DNA from 3 places in the uncultured Zhongshania sp. genome. Region 3 is predicted to be linked to each of the others. Evidence: predicted binding sites of a transcription regulator. Region 3 holds the regulator's gene; each other region holds the start of a gene.
What was found. Region 3 encodes PhoB, which activates phosphate uptake and scavenging genes when phosphate is short. Its sites were predicted from a motif close to TGTCATAAANNTGTAACA; they were not measured.

Region 1: the regulator PhoB is predicted to act here: its motif matches at 1,939-1,956, upstream of ppk1 (polyphosphate kinase 1).
Region 2: the regulator PhoB is predicted to act here: its motif matches at 2,051-2,068, upstream of AAC007_RS05300 (UDP-2,3-diacylglucosamine diphosphatase).

Annotation. Positions count from the first base shown of each region.
Region 1 is NZ_CAXBHN010000037.1:5,464-9,515, forward strand. Features, by position in the region: gene ppk1 (polyphosphate kinase 1) at 1-1,879, opposite strand, end outside; gene ppx (exopolyphosphatase) at 2,023-3,522, shown strand; RNA gene ssrA (transfer-messenger RNA) at 3,574-3,936, shown strand.
Region 2 is NZ_CAXBHN010000003.1:172,215-176,266, reverse strand. Features, by position in the region: gene AAC007_RS05310 (cobyrinate a,c-diamide synthase) at 53-1,369, shown strand; gene AAC007_RS05305 (hypothetical protein) at 1,441-1,926, opposite strand; gene AAC007_RS05300 (UDP-2,3-diacylglucosamine diphosphatase) at 2,131-2,955, shown strand; gene AAC007_RS05295 (lysophospholipid acyltransferase family protein) at 2,974-4,052, shown strand, end outside.
Region 3 is NZ_CAXBHN010000002.1:169,041-173,092, reverse strand. Features, by position in the region: gene AAC007_RS03110 (stomatin-like protein) at 1-679, shown strand, start outside; gene purU (formyltetrahydrofolate deformylase) at 688-1,542, shown strand; gene phoB (phosphate regulon transcriptional regulator PhoB) at 1,628-2,335, shown strand; gene phoR (phosphate regulon sensor histidine kinase PhoR) at 2,349-3,650, shown strand; gene AAC007_RS03090 (phosphate ABC transporter substrate-binding protein PstS family protein) at 3,746-4,052, shown strand, end outside.

The DNA.
Region 1 (4,052 bases), on a different contig from region 3:
TCGGGCAAGTCACCTCCACCCTAAAGTCGATATTGCGCGTCATCAAATCCGCCGACGATATAAAATAACGCGGTTCACCGTTATTGCGGAAAATATACACACGGGGATGTTCCAAAAAGCCATCGACAATACTAATCGCTTCAATATTGTCGCTCAGCCCCTTAACACCTGGCACCAGCGAACACATGCCACGCACAATCAGACGCACCGACACACCCGCCGTACTGGCTTCATATAATTTATCGATTAATTCGCGATCGACCAAATTATTGCACTTCAGTGTAATCCCGCATTCACGGCCTTTTTTAGCATTGTGAATTTCTGTCTCAACCAAGCCCAGCAGACGTTCACGACTATTTAGCGGAGACACACCCAGATGCTGAAATTCATGACGCTTGTAGTTGTAGGCAATAAAATCGAAGACCTTCGCCACCTCATCGCCAATGGCTTGATCATACGTCAGTAGACTAAAATCGGTGTAAACCGTGGCGGTCTTCTCATTAAAATTACCCGTGCCGATATGAGAGTAAAACTTTTGAACGCTGCCCTCCTGACGCACAATCGAAATCAATTTGCTGTGCACCTTCAGTCCCGGCACACCCAAAATCACATTCACACCACCGTCGGTAAGACGCTGAGATAACGCGATATTGGCCTCTTCATCGAAGCGAGCCTGCAACTCAACCACCACGGTCACTTCTTTGTGGTTAGCGACCGCATTTAATAAGGCGTCCACCACATGAGAATTAGACGCCACCCGATACAAACTGGCCTTTATACTTTTTACTGCAGGGTCAATCGCCGCAGTCTTGAGCAAGTCGGTTAAATAATTAAAGCTGTGGTAGGGGTAATGAAGCAGAATATCCTGCTGGCGCAAACACGCCAGAATATTTGCGGCCTGATCAATCGCCGGCACAGGAATGACCGGCAGCGGCTTATTATCTAAATACGCGGGCCCCAGGTTCGGGAAGCGCATAAAGTCCTTGGAATTATGATAGCGGCCGCCTGGAATCATAGAGTCTAACCGGCCCAAGCCCAATCGCTTAACGAGATATTCCAGCAAGTCATTCGGCATCGCGCTGTCGTATACAAAACGAACCGGGTCGCCTTTCTTACGACGCTTTAAACTCTGGGTCATTTTTTCAACGAAGGTGTGCGTTACTTCCTCACCCAGCTCCAGATCCGCATCACGGGTTAACTTTATGGTGTAGGCCGCGGTCTCATCCATCGGGAAAATCCCGCGGAAAACCTCCGGCAGACACACTCGAATCATATTTTCCAAAGCAATGAGCACCTTGCCACGCTTGCCCTTGCGACCGGGAATGCGGATGAAGCGATCCAGGCGAGTCGTCGGAATTTCAAGCAGGGCAAAACGGGTTTGCTGCTCACTACTCAGCTTAATCGCCAAGTAGATAGACGCGTCATTTAGTTCGGGAATGGGATTGGCGTCATCGAGAATAATCGGAACCAACTCTTGCTGAATGTGCGAATGAAAATAGCTGCGCACAAACTTAGTTTGGGGCTCGTCCAGCTGACGTTCATTTATCAAGTAGATCTTGCGGCGCCGCAGCTCTTTCAAATTTTCACGGTACATCGCGTCAAAGCGTTGCTGTAACTTCATCACCTTCTGGCGAATTTCTTCTAGCAAGACTTTGAACTCTTCTTGCTTAGATGGCGGCGAAAATGCGGCTAAGCGCCGAACATCGGCAACCCGCACCCGAAAAAATTCATCTAGATTGTTTGAGAAAATCCCCAAATACCGAATGCGCTGAATTACCGGCACATCAGGATCAGCGGCCTCCTGCAAGACCCGCTCATTAAACGAAAGCCAACTCAGCTCTTTAGCAACCCACGCCGTCACTTCGCTCTGCCCGCTCATTACCCGCCCTTCCACTTAAAAGTGTCATAAAAACAACACATCAGCTTAATAAAAAATCATGTCACTAATATGACACATATAAGCAGTCGATTTTGGCCTGCCCAGCCGATACACTAAACCTTCACCAAGGAAATATTATTACAATGGCCCAAAATAGCGACTCCTACGCTGCCCTCGACCTGGGCTCAAACAGCTTTCACCTGCTCATTGCCAGTTTTCATGACGACAAACTCCGCGTCATAGATCGCCACAAAGACATGGTTAGACTTGCCGCTGGCCTGGACGACGATGGTCGCCTCAGCGACGCCGCTCAAGAGCGCGCCCTAGAAAGCTTAACAAAAATGGCGGACCGCTTGCGCGGTGTGCCACGCCGGCAAATTCGCATCGTAGGTACCAACACCCTCCGCGCCGCCAGCAATGCCAACGAATTTATGGCAAAGGCCGAAGCCGTACTCGGACTGCCCATCAATATTATCTCCGGCACCGAAGAGGCCCGCTTAGTTTACCTAGGCGTCGCCAACGACTTCGCACCGGAAAAACAACGCCGGCTTGTCCTCGATATTGGCGGAGGCTCTACCGAGCTCGTCATTGGCACCAACACGCCACGTCAACTAGAAAGCCTGCCAATGGGCTGCGTTAGCTTCAGCATGCGCTACTTTAAAAACGGTGACATCAGCGAAAAAGCCTTCAAAAAAGCCGTCAACGCCGCACGCCAAATGATCGGTCCCTACGTAGAGCCCTTTCGCGCGCAGTGGGATGAAGCCGTCGGCTCGTCGGGCACTATCCGCAGCATCGGCAAAATTCTCGCAGAACAACAATTCAGCGAAGCCGGCTACATCTCCGCTGACGGCCTGGAAAAGCTCAAAGACCAGGTACTAGCAACTGACAACAGCCGCAACCTAAATATCCCCGGCTTAAGCGACGATCGCAAAGACGTGTTTGTCGGCGGCTTCGCGGTGCTCTATGCACTATTTCAAGAACTCGACATGCAAGGCCTACACGTTTCAGCCTACGCGATTCGGGAAGGCATCATCCACGACCTCGCCGGTCGCCTTCACCACCGCGACAAACGCGAAGACACCATCAAACAATTTATCATTCAATACGGCATAGACGGCCCGCAGGGCAACCGCATTGCCGACTTGTGCTCACGCTTCCTGCCCGCGGTGGCAAATCACATCAGCACGACGGAATCAGAAGCAGATGCCCTGTTGCGCTGGGCCGCCCAACTTCACGAGCTCGGCCTGGCCATCGCCCACGGTGGCTACCACAAACACGGTGCCTACATTCTTGGCAACGCCGATATGCCGGGATTTTCCCGTCAAGAACAAGCGCGACTCAGCTTTTTAGTCGCCAACCATCGCCGCAAACCCAAACAACTCAACACCGCAACTTACGGTGTCACTGCTGATTGGCCGCTGGTCTGTGTACTCCGCCTCGCCTGTATTTTTTATCGACGCCGACAACCCAAAAAACTGCCTGAGGAAATCAATCTAAGCAGCAGTGGCCCAGACGAACTATCGCTTTCAATCCCCGAAGATTGGCTCAACATAAATCCGCTTATTGCCGCCGATCTTGAAGACGAAGCCGAGCTTCTCAATAAGTCGCTCAACATCAAACTACGTATAGAACGCAAAAACTAAGTCGGCAACTCACTGGCCGCAAGCAACGCAAAGCGTTACACTTAGCGATCTGGGGCCGATTTGGATTCGACGCCGGTTACAACGCTCTGAGGTGCATGCCGTGATGACAGCCAATCACGTAAATCCAAAGCTGTAAACCTAATAGTTGCCAACGACGACAACTACGCTCTAGCCGCTTAAACCCCGGTTAGCGGTCGCTACCAGATGCTTGTAAATGGGACGCGACTGTCATATAGAACAAGCTAGCGAGCAAAGCCTGTCTGAGGCGGAGCCGCGAAACACTTAATCAGAATCGCCAATAACGTCCTGACCGTCGGGCTGTTTGCGGTTAAATCAATTGACGGAGACCAAGCATGTGAAGAGCCCTGAGTGGCGGACTGACGGACGCGGGTTCAATTCCCGCCGGCTCCACCAAAAACACTTCCAAGGGAAACCGAGGAAGGCCTTAAACCCCAGTAAATATGGGGTTTTTTGTTCCTGAATGGCCTATAGAGACCCGAGGTATCTATTGCAATCCAGCACCAAATGGG
Region 2 (4,052 bases), on a different contig from region 3:
TCACTAATGAGAAAGTTTGCCGTCAATTCAACTACATTAGCGATACTCCAATATGAGTAGTGTTTTTTGCCCCGCCCTGTTTATTGCCGCACCGTCGTCGGGGCAGGGTAAAACCACTATCACGGCGGCGATTGCTCGTTATCATAGTCAGCAGGGGCGTCAGGTTCGCATTTTCAAAATGGGGCCGGATTATCTTGACCCGCAAATTCTAGAGCAAGCCTCTGGCCACCCCGTCGTGCAATTAGACTTGTGGATGGCGGGGGAGGACTACTGTCGCGATCAGTTTTATCAGGCAGCTGAAACTGCTGATTTAATTTTAGTCGAAGGCGCGATGGGGATGTTTGACGGCGAGCCGTCTAGTGCGGATTTAGCCGCGACGTTTAATATTCCAGTGGCATTGCTGATGGATGTTAAGGGCATGGCGCAGACCGCCGCCGCCCTTGCAACAGGATTGGCGAATTATCGCTATGATGTCCGTGTGCTTGGCTTGATCGCAAATAACTGCGCTTCTGATCGGCACCGTCAACTGATAGCAGATGCTTTGCCCGCACATTTACCTTTATTGGCAACAATGAGTCGTGACCCTGAAATTAGTTTGCCGGAGCGTCATTTAGGTTTGGTGCAAGCGAGTGAAGTGCGCGACGAACTAGAGGAATGTTTTAATAAAGCAGCGGCAATGATTGCTCAGGGTGCGCTTGCCACATTGCCCGCGCCGGTGGAGTTCAGCTCTCGTGAACTGCCAGTTGTTGCACCGCTACTTTTGGGGCAGCGCATTGCCATTGCGCGTGACGATGCCTTTAGTTTTATTTACGCCGCCAATCTGCAAATGCTGAAAGATATGGGTGCGGAGTTGATGTATTTTTCCCCTTTGCAGGATCAGCAATTACCAGACGCAGATGTGTTGTGGTTGCCAGGTGGCTACCCCGAATTACACGCCAGCGCCCTGGCTGAGAACGGTGCGATGCGATCGCAAATCCGCGATTTTTATTTGGCGGATAAGGTTATTTTGGCGGAGTGCGGTGGTTTTATGTATTGCCTAGAAAGCCTGCGTGATCTGAGTGGAAATAGCTTTGAGATGCTCGGGCTGTTGAGCGGTCAAGCGGCGATGCGAGATCGCGGTGGTTGTCAAGGAATGCAAACCGCGGTGTTGCCCGAGGGAGATATTCGCGCCCACGCCCATCATCGTTCCGCATCTAATAATACGCCGGATCCGATTGGCTGTGGTCGCCGACAGCGCCATCCAGCGCCGGGCGAAGAAATTTACCGCAGCCGTGGTTTGACCGCGTCGTACTTACATTTATTTTTTCCGTCTAATCCCACCGCGATAGCCACCTTATTTAATTCAAAGCGTAAACCTGAATCCGCGTGATTTCTCTGGCTGCGCAAATATAGGGTCAGGCTGGTTTGTTGAGCATCTCATCGCACCAGCCTGTATTCGGTTTAGTTTTGATTTATTTTGCTACCCTTTAGCGAGGTATTTGTCGGGCTCTTAACAATAATATCTGAAGAGCCCCGTATGTCTAATACAGTACCTGAGATGATGATGTTGCCATTCTTCTTCATAGTGATCGAAGATTGTCCACTTTGCAGGGTAAGTTCATCGCCTGAATTTATGACCAGCTTTTTAGCCGTTGCCATCGTTAAATCGCGCCGAGAATTGATGCTTAAACTGCCGCCATTGTCTTGCAGGCTCGGGCTTGCGACACCGCGCTCAACCTGCATATCTGAAACCACCCGAAGTGTGCCATCGGCTTCCCTTTGTATAATACTTTTAAGTGCATCGAGTTCCTTGCGAAGCTGGATAATTTGCTTTTGGAGATCATCGTCTCTTGCGCTGCTGGAAGTATCAGCTGCTACGGCAGCACTTGCCATTGTTACGCTCAAGCCAAAGCCTATGACGAGTATTAATCCTTTAACGGTAGTCATTATTTTCTTCTCGCTGTGTGTGGTATCTGTTGATGGGCTTCATATATTTGCCAGTGGATGATTCTAGACTTGCTGTCTGAATCATAGATGAACGGCGACGGTTTGGTAGCGTCCCAGATAAAATTGTCATAAATCTGTCTTCAAAAAGCCCTCTGTTTGTCACTTTTAAGTCCTAATCTTGCCACAAATGCATAAAGAGGATGCATGAGCGTGGAAACAAGGAATAGATACAAAACGATTTGGCTATCCGATATTCATCTCGGCTTTAAAGATTGTCGAGCTGACTACCTTCTCAATTTTCTCAACAGTGTTGAATGCGAGACGCTTTATCTTGTTGGTGATGTTGTAGATCTATGGGCGCTCAAGCGCACCTTTCACTGGCCAGCAAGCCACTATGATGTGGTTAGAGCTTTGTTTGCCAAAGCCAGTGAGGGCACGCGGGTTGTCTATATTCCCGGTAACCACGACGAGCCGATGCGCGATTATGTTGGCCACATCCTCGGTCCTATTGAAATCAAGCGCGAGGCAATCCATACCACGGTAAGCGGTAAACGCTTATTGATGTTCCATGGCGACTGTCTAGACGAGCATATCTTACTAAGCAAATGGGAGAATCTTATTGGTGACGCTGCCTATGATTTTCTGTTGTTTTTAAATCGCTGGGCTAATTTTTTCCGTCGCCGTTTTGGGCGCAATTACTGGTCGCTGGCTACGTACATAAAACAACGTATTCCCAACGCTCGGCAGGTCATTACCGTGTTTGAAGATGCGGCAGTTAAAGAGGCCGCGCGACGAGGTCTCGATGGTGTTATATGCGGGCATATACATCAGCCCGCCTTAAAGAAAATAAAAGGTCTGTTGTACTGCAACGACGGTGATTGGATTGAAAACTGTACCTTGTTGGGTGAAACCCACGAAGGAAATTTAGAATTGGTGCAGTGGACGGAACATCAAACCTTATTGCAAAGCATGACAGGCAATGGCGGCCCGGTGAAAGCGGAAATTCTCCCGCTGCGGCGTGCTGGGTAATAATCAGGAGTAAATATCATGATTTCCGTTGATGCTGTGATTGATGAGCAATTCCCTAAAATTTCCAAGGGCAATCCGCGTATAAGGCGAACGCTGTCAGCCCTATTAAAATATCTTTTTCACGAGGCGGAATTTAAGCAGTTTGAAAAAGATTTCCCCTATGTTCAGGGCTTGGACTTTATTGAAAAAGGACTGGATTATTTTGATTTTGGCTACGCAGTAAGCGCGTTAGATAAAGAGCGTATTCCCGTTAGCGGCAGAGTTGTCATCATTTCGAACCATCCCATTGGCAGTCTCGATGGTCTCGCTTTGCTCAAGTTGGTGTCGGAAGTACGCGGCGACGTTAAAGTCATTGCGAACGAGTTGCTATATGCCATCAAGCCGCTGCGGTCATTGCTGCTTCCCGTCGACAATATGAGCGGTAAGCGCAATCGCAAAGAAAATTTGCAGGCAATTCACAGTCATCTGAGCGGCGAAGGTGCGGTTATTATTTTTCCCGCTGGCGAGGTTTCTCGTTTTAGTCCGGCGGGTATTCGCGATGGTCGTTGGCGCAATGGATTTATTAAATTTGCGAGTAAAGCTAAGGCGCCTATTTTGCCTGTGCATATCAATGCGCGAAATTCGGTATTCTTCTATGCCCTGTCATTGCTTGCGAAACCGCTGTCGACCCTGTGGCTTATTAGGGAGATGTTCAAACAGAATAATCGCACCGTACGGGTGACTATTGGGCCTGCGATAGAGGCGGATGTATACGAAAAGTTACCATTGACCGCACCAGCTAAAGTACGTTTGTTTAAAAAACATATCTATAAACTCGGTCGAAGAAAACGCGGTGGTGAACCCTGTTTTATGCCGGTTGCGCAGGCAGTAGCTCACCCAGAGGATCGTCAGGAGTTGCGGCGCGCTATTCGCAAGTGTGATCATTTAGGCAGCACCCGTGACGGCATGGAAATTTATTGCTATCAGTACAGTGGTGACTGCACGGTGATGCGTGAAATTGGCCGTCTTCGTGAAGTGAGTTTTCGGGCGGTGGGTGAAGGTACCGGCCGCCGTCGCGACGTAGATGCATTTGATGCCTACTATGATCACATCGTGCT
Region 3 (4,052 bases):
AGCCTACAAGCTCACCACCAAAGATATAGTACTGGATATCCCCTCGCAGGAGGTCATCACCGAAGACAATGCGGTCATCATTGCAAACGCTGTTGCTTATATAAACATCGTCTCACCCGAAAAAGCGGTTTATGGCGTAGAAAATTATACCTTTGCCATTCAGAATTTAGTGCAAACCGCATTGCGTTCTATTGTTGGTGAAATGGCGCTGGATTCGGCCCTATCGTCACGGGATCAAATTAAAGCCAAGTTGAAAGCAGCGATATCAGCCGATATCGCTGACTGGGGCATCACCTTAAAGACTGTAGAAATACAGGACATAAATCCCTCCATGACCATGCAGCAGGCAATGGAAGAGCAAGCTGCAGCAGAGCGTCAGCGACGTGCTGCCGTGACTAAAGCCGAAGGTGAAAAACAGGCTGCGATTCTGGAGGCGGATGGTCGCTTAGAGGCATCTCGTCGCGATGCGGAGGCGCAGGTAGTGTTAGCCAAAGCCAGCGGCGAGGCAATTACCCTGGTGTCGGAAGCGGTTGGCGACCAGGATTTGCCAGTTTTGTATCTTTTAGGCGAGAAATACGCGGACGCCTTAGTGAAACTATCAACCTCAAACAATGCTAAAACAGTCGTATTGCCTGCAGATTTGCCACAGGCCTTGCGCGGAATTTTGAATAAGGTTTAAACATCTTCATGAATCATACATTTCGATTGGTAATCAGTTGCCCAGATCGGGTGGGTATTGTTGCGCGAGTAAGTCAGTTTGTAGCGGATCAAGGCGGCTGGCTTACGGAGGCTAACTATCATGCTGATGCTGAGAATAATTGGTTTTTTATGCGCAATGAAATCCGCGCCGATTCTCTGCAGATGGGGGCGGAGGCTGTTCGCGCCGCCTTTGCCCCGATCGCAGACGAATACGGTATGCGCTGGGAGTTGGTGGATTCGTCGGTAAAACGCAAAGTTGTCATATTGGCGAGTCATGCCTCGCACTGTATTGCAGATATTTTACACCGCTGGCATAGCGGTGAGCTGGATTGTGACATTCCCTGTGTCATCTCTAATCACGAGAATTTGCGTAGCATGGTGGAGTGGCACGGTATTCCCTTTGAATACGTCGCTATTGACCCCCAAAACAAGGCGCCGGCACACGCGCGCATTATGGAACTTACTGGCGAGTATCAAGCAGATTGCGTGGTGCTCGCGCGCTATATGCAGATTATTCAACCTGAATTTTGCCGAGCTTACACGGGGCGAATGATCAATATCCACCATAGCTTTTTGCCGTCATTCATTGGCGCAAACCCTTACCAGAAAGCGTTTGATCGAGGTGTGAAGCTGATTGGCGCAACCAGTCATTACGTGACGGAGCACCTTGATGAAGGGCCGATAATCGAACAAGATGTTATTCGCGTGTCGCATCGCTACAGCAAGGACGATCTTGTTCGGCTGGGTAAAGATGTCGAAAAGTCTGTGCTCGCGAGGGCGTTGCGAAATCATTTAGAAGACCGGGTGCTAGTGCTCGGGAATAAGACGGTAGTGTTTGATTAATCTAGATAAACGGGCACTGTCATAAAATTGTCACCAAATGTCGTTTTAATGCTGCTTACAAATATTGTTAAAAAAGGGTAGAGGGATGACTGCAACCACCATACTGATTGTCGACGACGAGGCCGCCATACGGGAAATGATCCGCGTTGGGCTAGAACTTGCCGGCTACGAGTGCCTGGAGGCAAGCAATGCACAGGACGCTCACGGTATTATTGTTGATCAGCGCCCCGATTTGGTCTTGCTAGACTGGATGATGCCGGTCACAAGCGGTATAGAGTTGTTGCGACGCTTGCGCAGAGATGAGCTCACCCGCGACTTGCTCGTTATCATGCTAACGGCGAAAGACGATGAAGATAATCGTGTGCAGGGCTTGGATGTCGGCGCAGACGATTACATTACCAAGCCCTTTTCCTCCCGTGAGTTGATGGCGCGGATTAAGGCGATTATGCGCCGGTCTACCACCCGTGAGCAGGAAGAAAGTATTGAAGTCGGCGGTTTAAAATTGGATCCCGCTAGTCATCGCGTTTTTGTCGACACTCAGCCCTTAGATATGGGGCCGACAGAATTTAAACTACTTAAGTTTTTTATGACCCACCAAGAGCGTGCCTACAGCCGTGGTCAGTTACTTGACCAAGTCTGGGGCAGCAATGTCTACGTCGAAGAACGCACGGTAGACGTGCATATTCGTCGCCTCCGCAAAGCCCTGCAAACTGATCAACGAGACTGTGGTTTGCTGATCCAGACGGTACGTGGCACCGGTTATCGTTTTTCGACGACAGGTGTTTGCGCTTAGCGCACATGAATTAATGCGCTATTACAATTGGAAAACGGAATTATTGCGCATTGGCCTACTGCTGACGGCGGTAGCGGCTGTTTGTGCAATTTTTGATTTGGGTTTGTGGCCTTTATTTATCGCAGCGCTGTTGGTTTGTGCTTGGTTGCTACGCAACTTGCAGCACTTGTCAGATTGGCTTTACAGCGGCGTTGATAAAGAGCCTCCGGAGGCATCGGGAATGTGGGGGCAGGTTTTTGATGTCATTTATGACATGCAGCGTGAGACCACGCAGAATAGCGCCAAATTACAGGCGATGATCGACTATCTTCACTCTTCATTCGCCTCGATGTCAGATGCCGTTGTGATGCTAGATCCCGTGGGTAATATTGAATGGTGTAATGCCTCAGCCCACGACTTACTCGGTTTACGACAGTCTGACGACACCGGTCGGCAACTGATCAACCTAATTCGAAGTCCGGCTTTTTTGCGCTATTTCGAAGCGGAGCGTTATCAGACACCACTTGAGATGACGTCGCCAGTGAATGGCGGTTTAAGTTTGAGCGTTAGTGTGAACTTCTTCGGCCAGCGCAATCGATTGCTTTTTGCCCGTGATGTCACCAGAACCCACCGCTTGGAAAAAATGCGCAAAGATTTTGTTGCCAATGTTTCCCACGAACTTCGCACGCCGCTAACCGTGATAAATGGCTACCTCGAAACGTTTTCAGAACACGGCGGTGATAACCCGCGCTGGGATCGTGCAGTAAGCCAGATGCTTCAGCAATCACGCCGTATGCATATGCTGATTCAGGATCTTATGCTGTTGTCGCGCTTAGAGGCGGTTCCCAAAGCCGGCGATGATACCGTTATAAGCTTGCGGTCTTTGATGGAGATGATTAGAGAGGAGTGCGGCTCCGCGGCGAAAGGTCCGCGTCGTATTGTGATTGAATGTGACGATACGATTTCAATCCGTGGAAATGCCAATGAGTTGCGCAGTGCGTTTTCTAATTTAGCGATCAATGCCGCTCGGTATACCGCAGAGAACGACACCATAACCCTGCGCTGGTACCGCGATGATGACCACGCTTACTTCGAGGTCGAAGACACCGGTATCGGAATAGAGCCGCAATATATACCGCGTTTGACTGAGCGGTTTTATCGCGTAGATCAAAGTCGCTCGCTGGACACTGGCGGTACAGGTCTCGGCTTAGCCATTGTTAAGCATGTTTTAATTCGACATCGGGCAGAGCTGCGGATTCGAAGTGTGCCAGAAAAAGGTAGTGTGTTTACCTGTGTATTTCCCCGTTCCGCCGCGGTTCAAGTTAAGACGGCTTAAAGTCGTCACTATTCCTAGCGACTGTCACAAAGTTGTCATAATTGCCCTATAAAGTGGCTGCGTTAATGTAATTAATTGGTTTGGGAGTAGGGTGCGTGAACATTAAACAGTATTTGGCGGGATCCATTGTTGCCTTGTCTTCAGTAGCGGCTATTGCGGCAACTGAAGTTGATTCGGCGTTGCCGACATACCAAAGTGCGTCCGGTGTCTCCGGCAACCTGTCCAGCGTTGGTTCAGACACGCTGGCCAACTTGATGACATTATGGGGCGAAGATTTCAAACGGTTCTACCCCAACGTCAATATTCAAATCCAAGCTGCGGGCTCGTCTACAGCGCCGCCAGCCTTGACAGAAGGCACCTCAAACATCGGCCCTATGAGCCGTAAAATGAAAGACAAGGAAA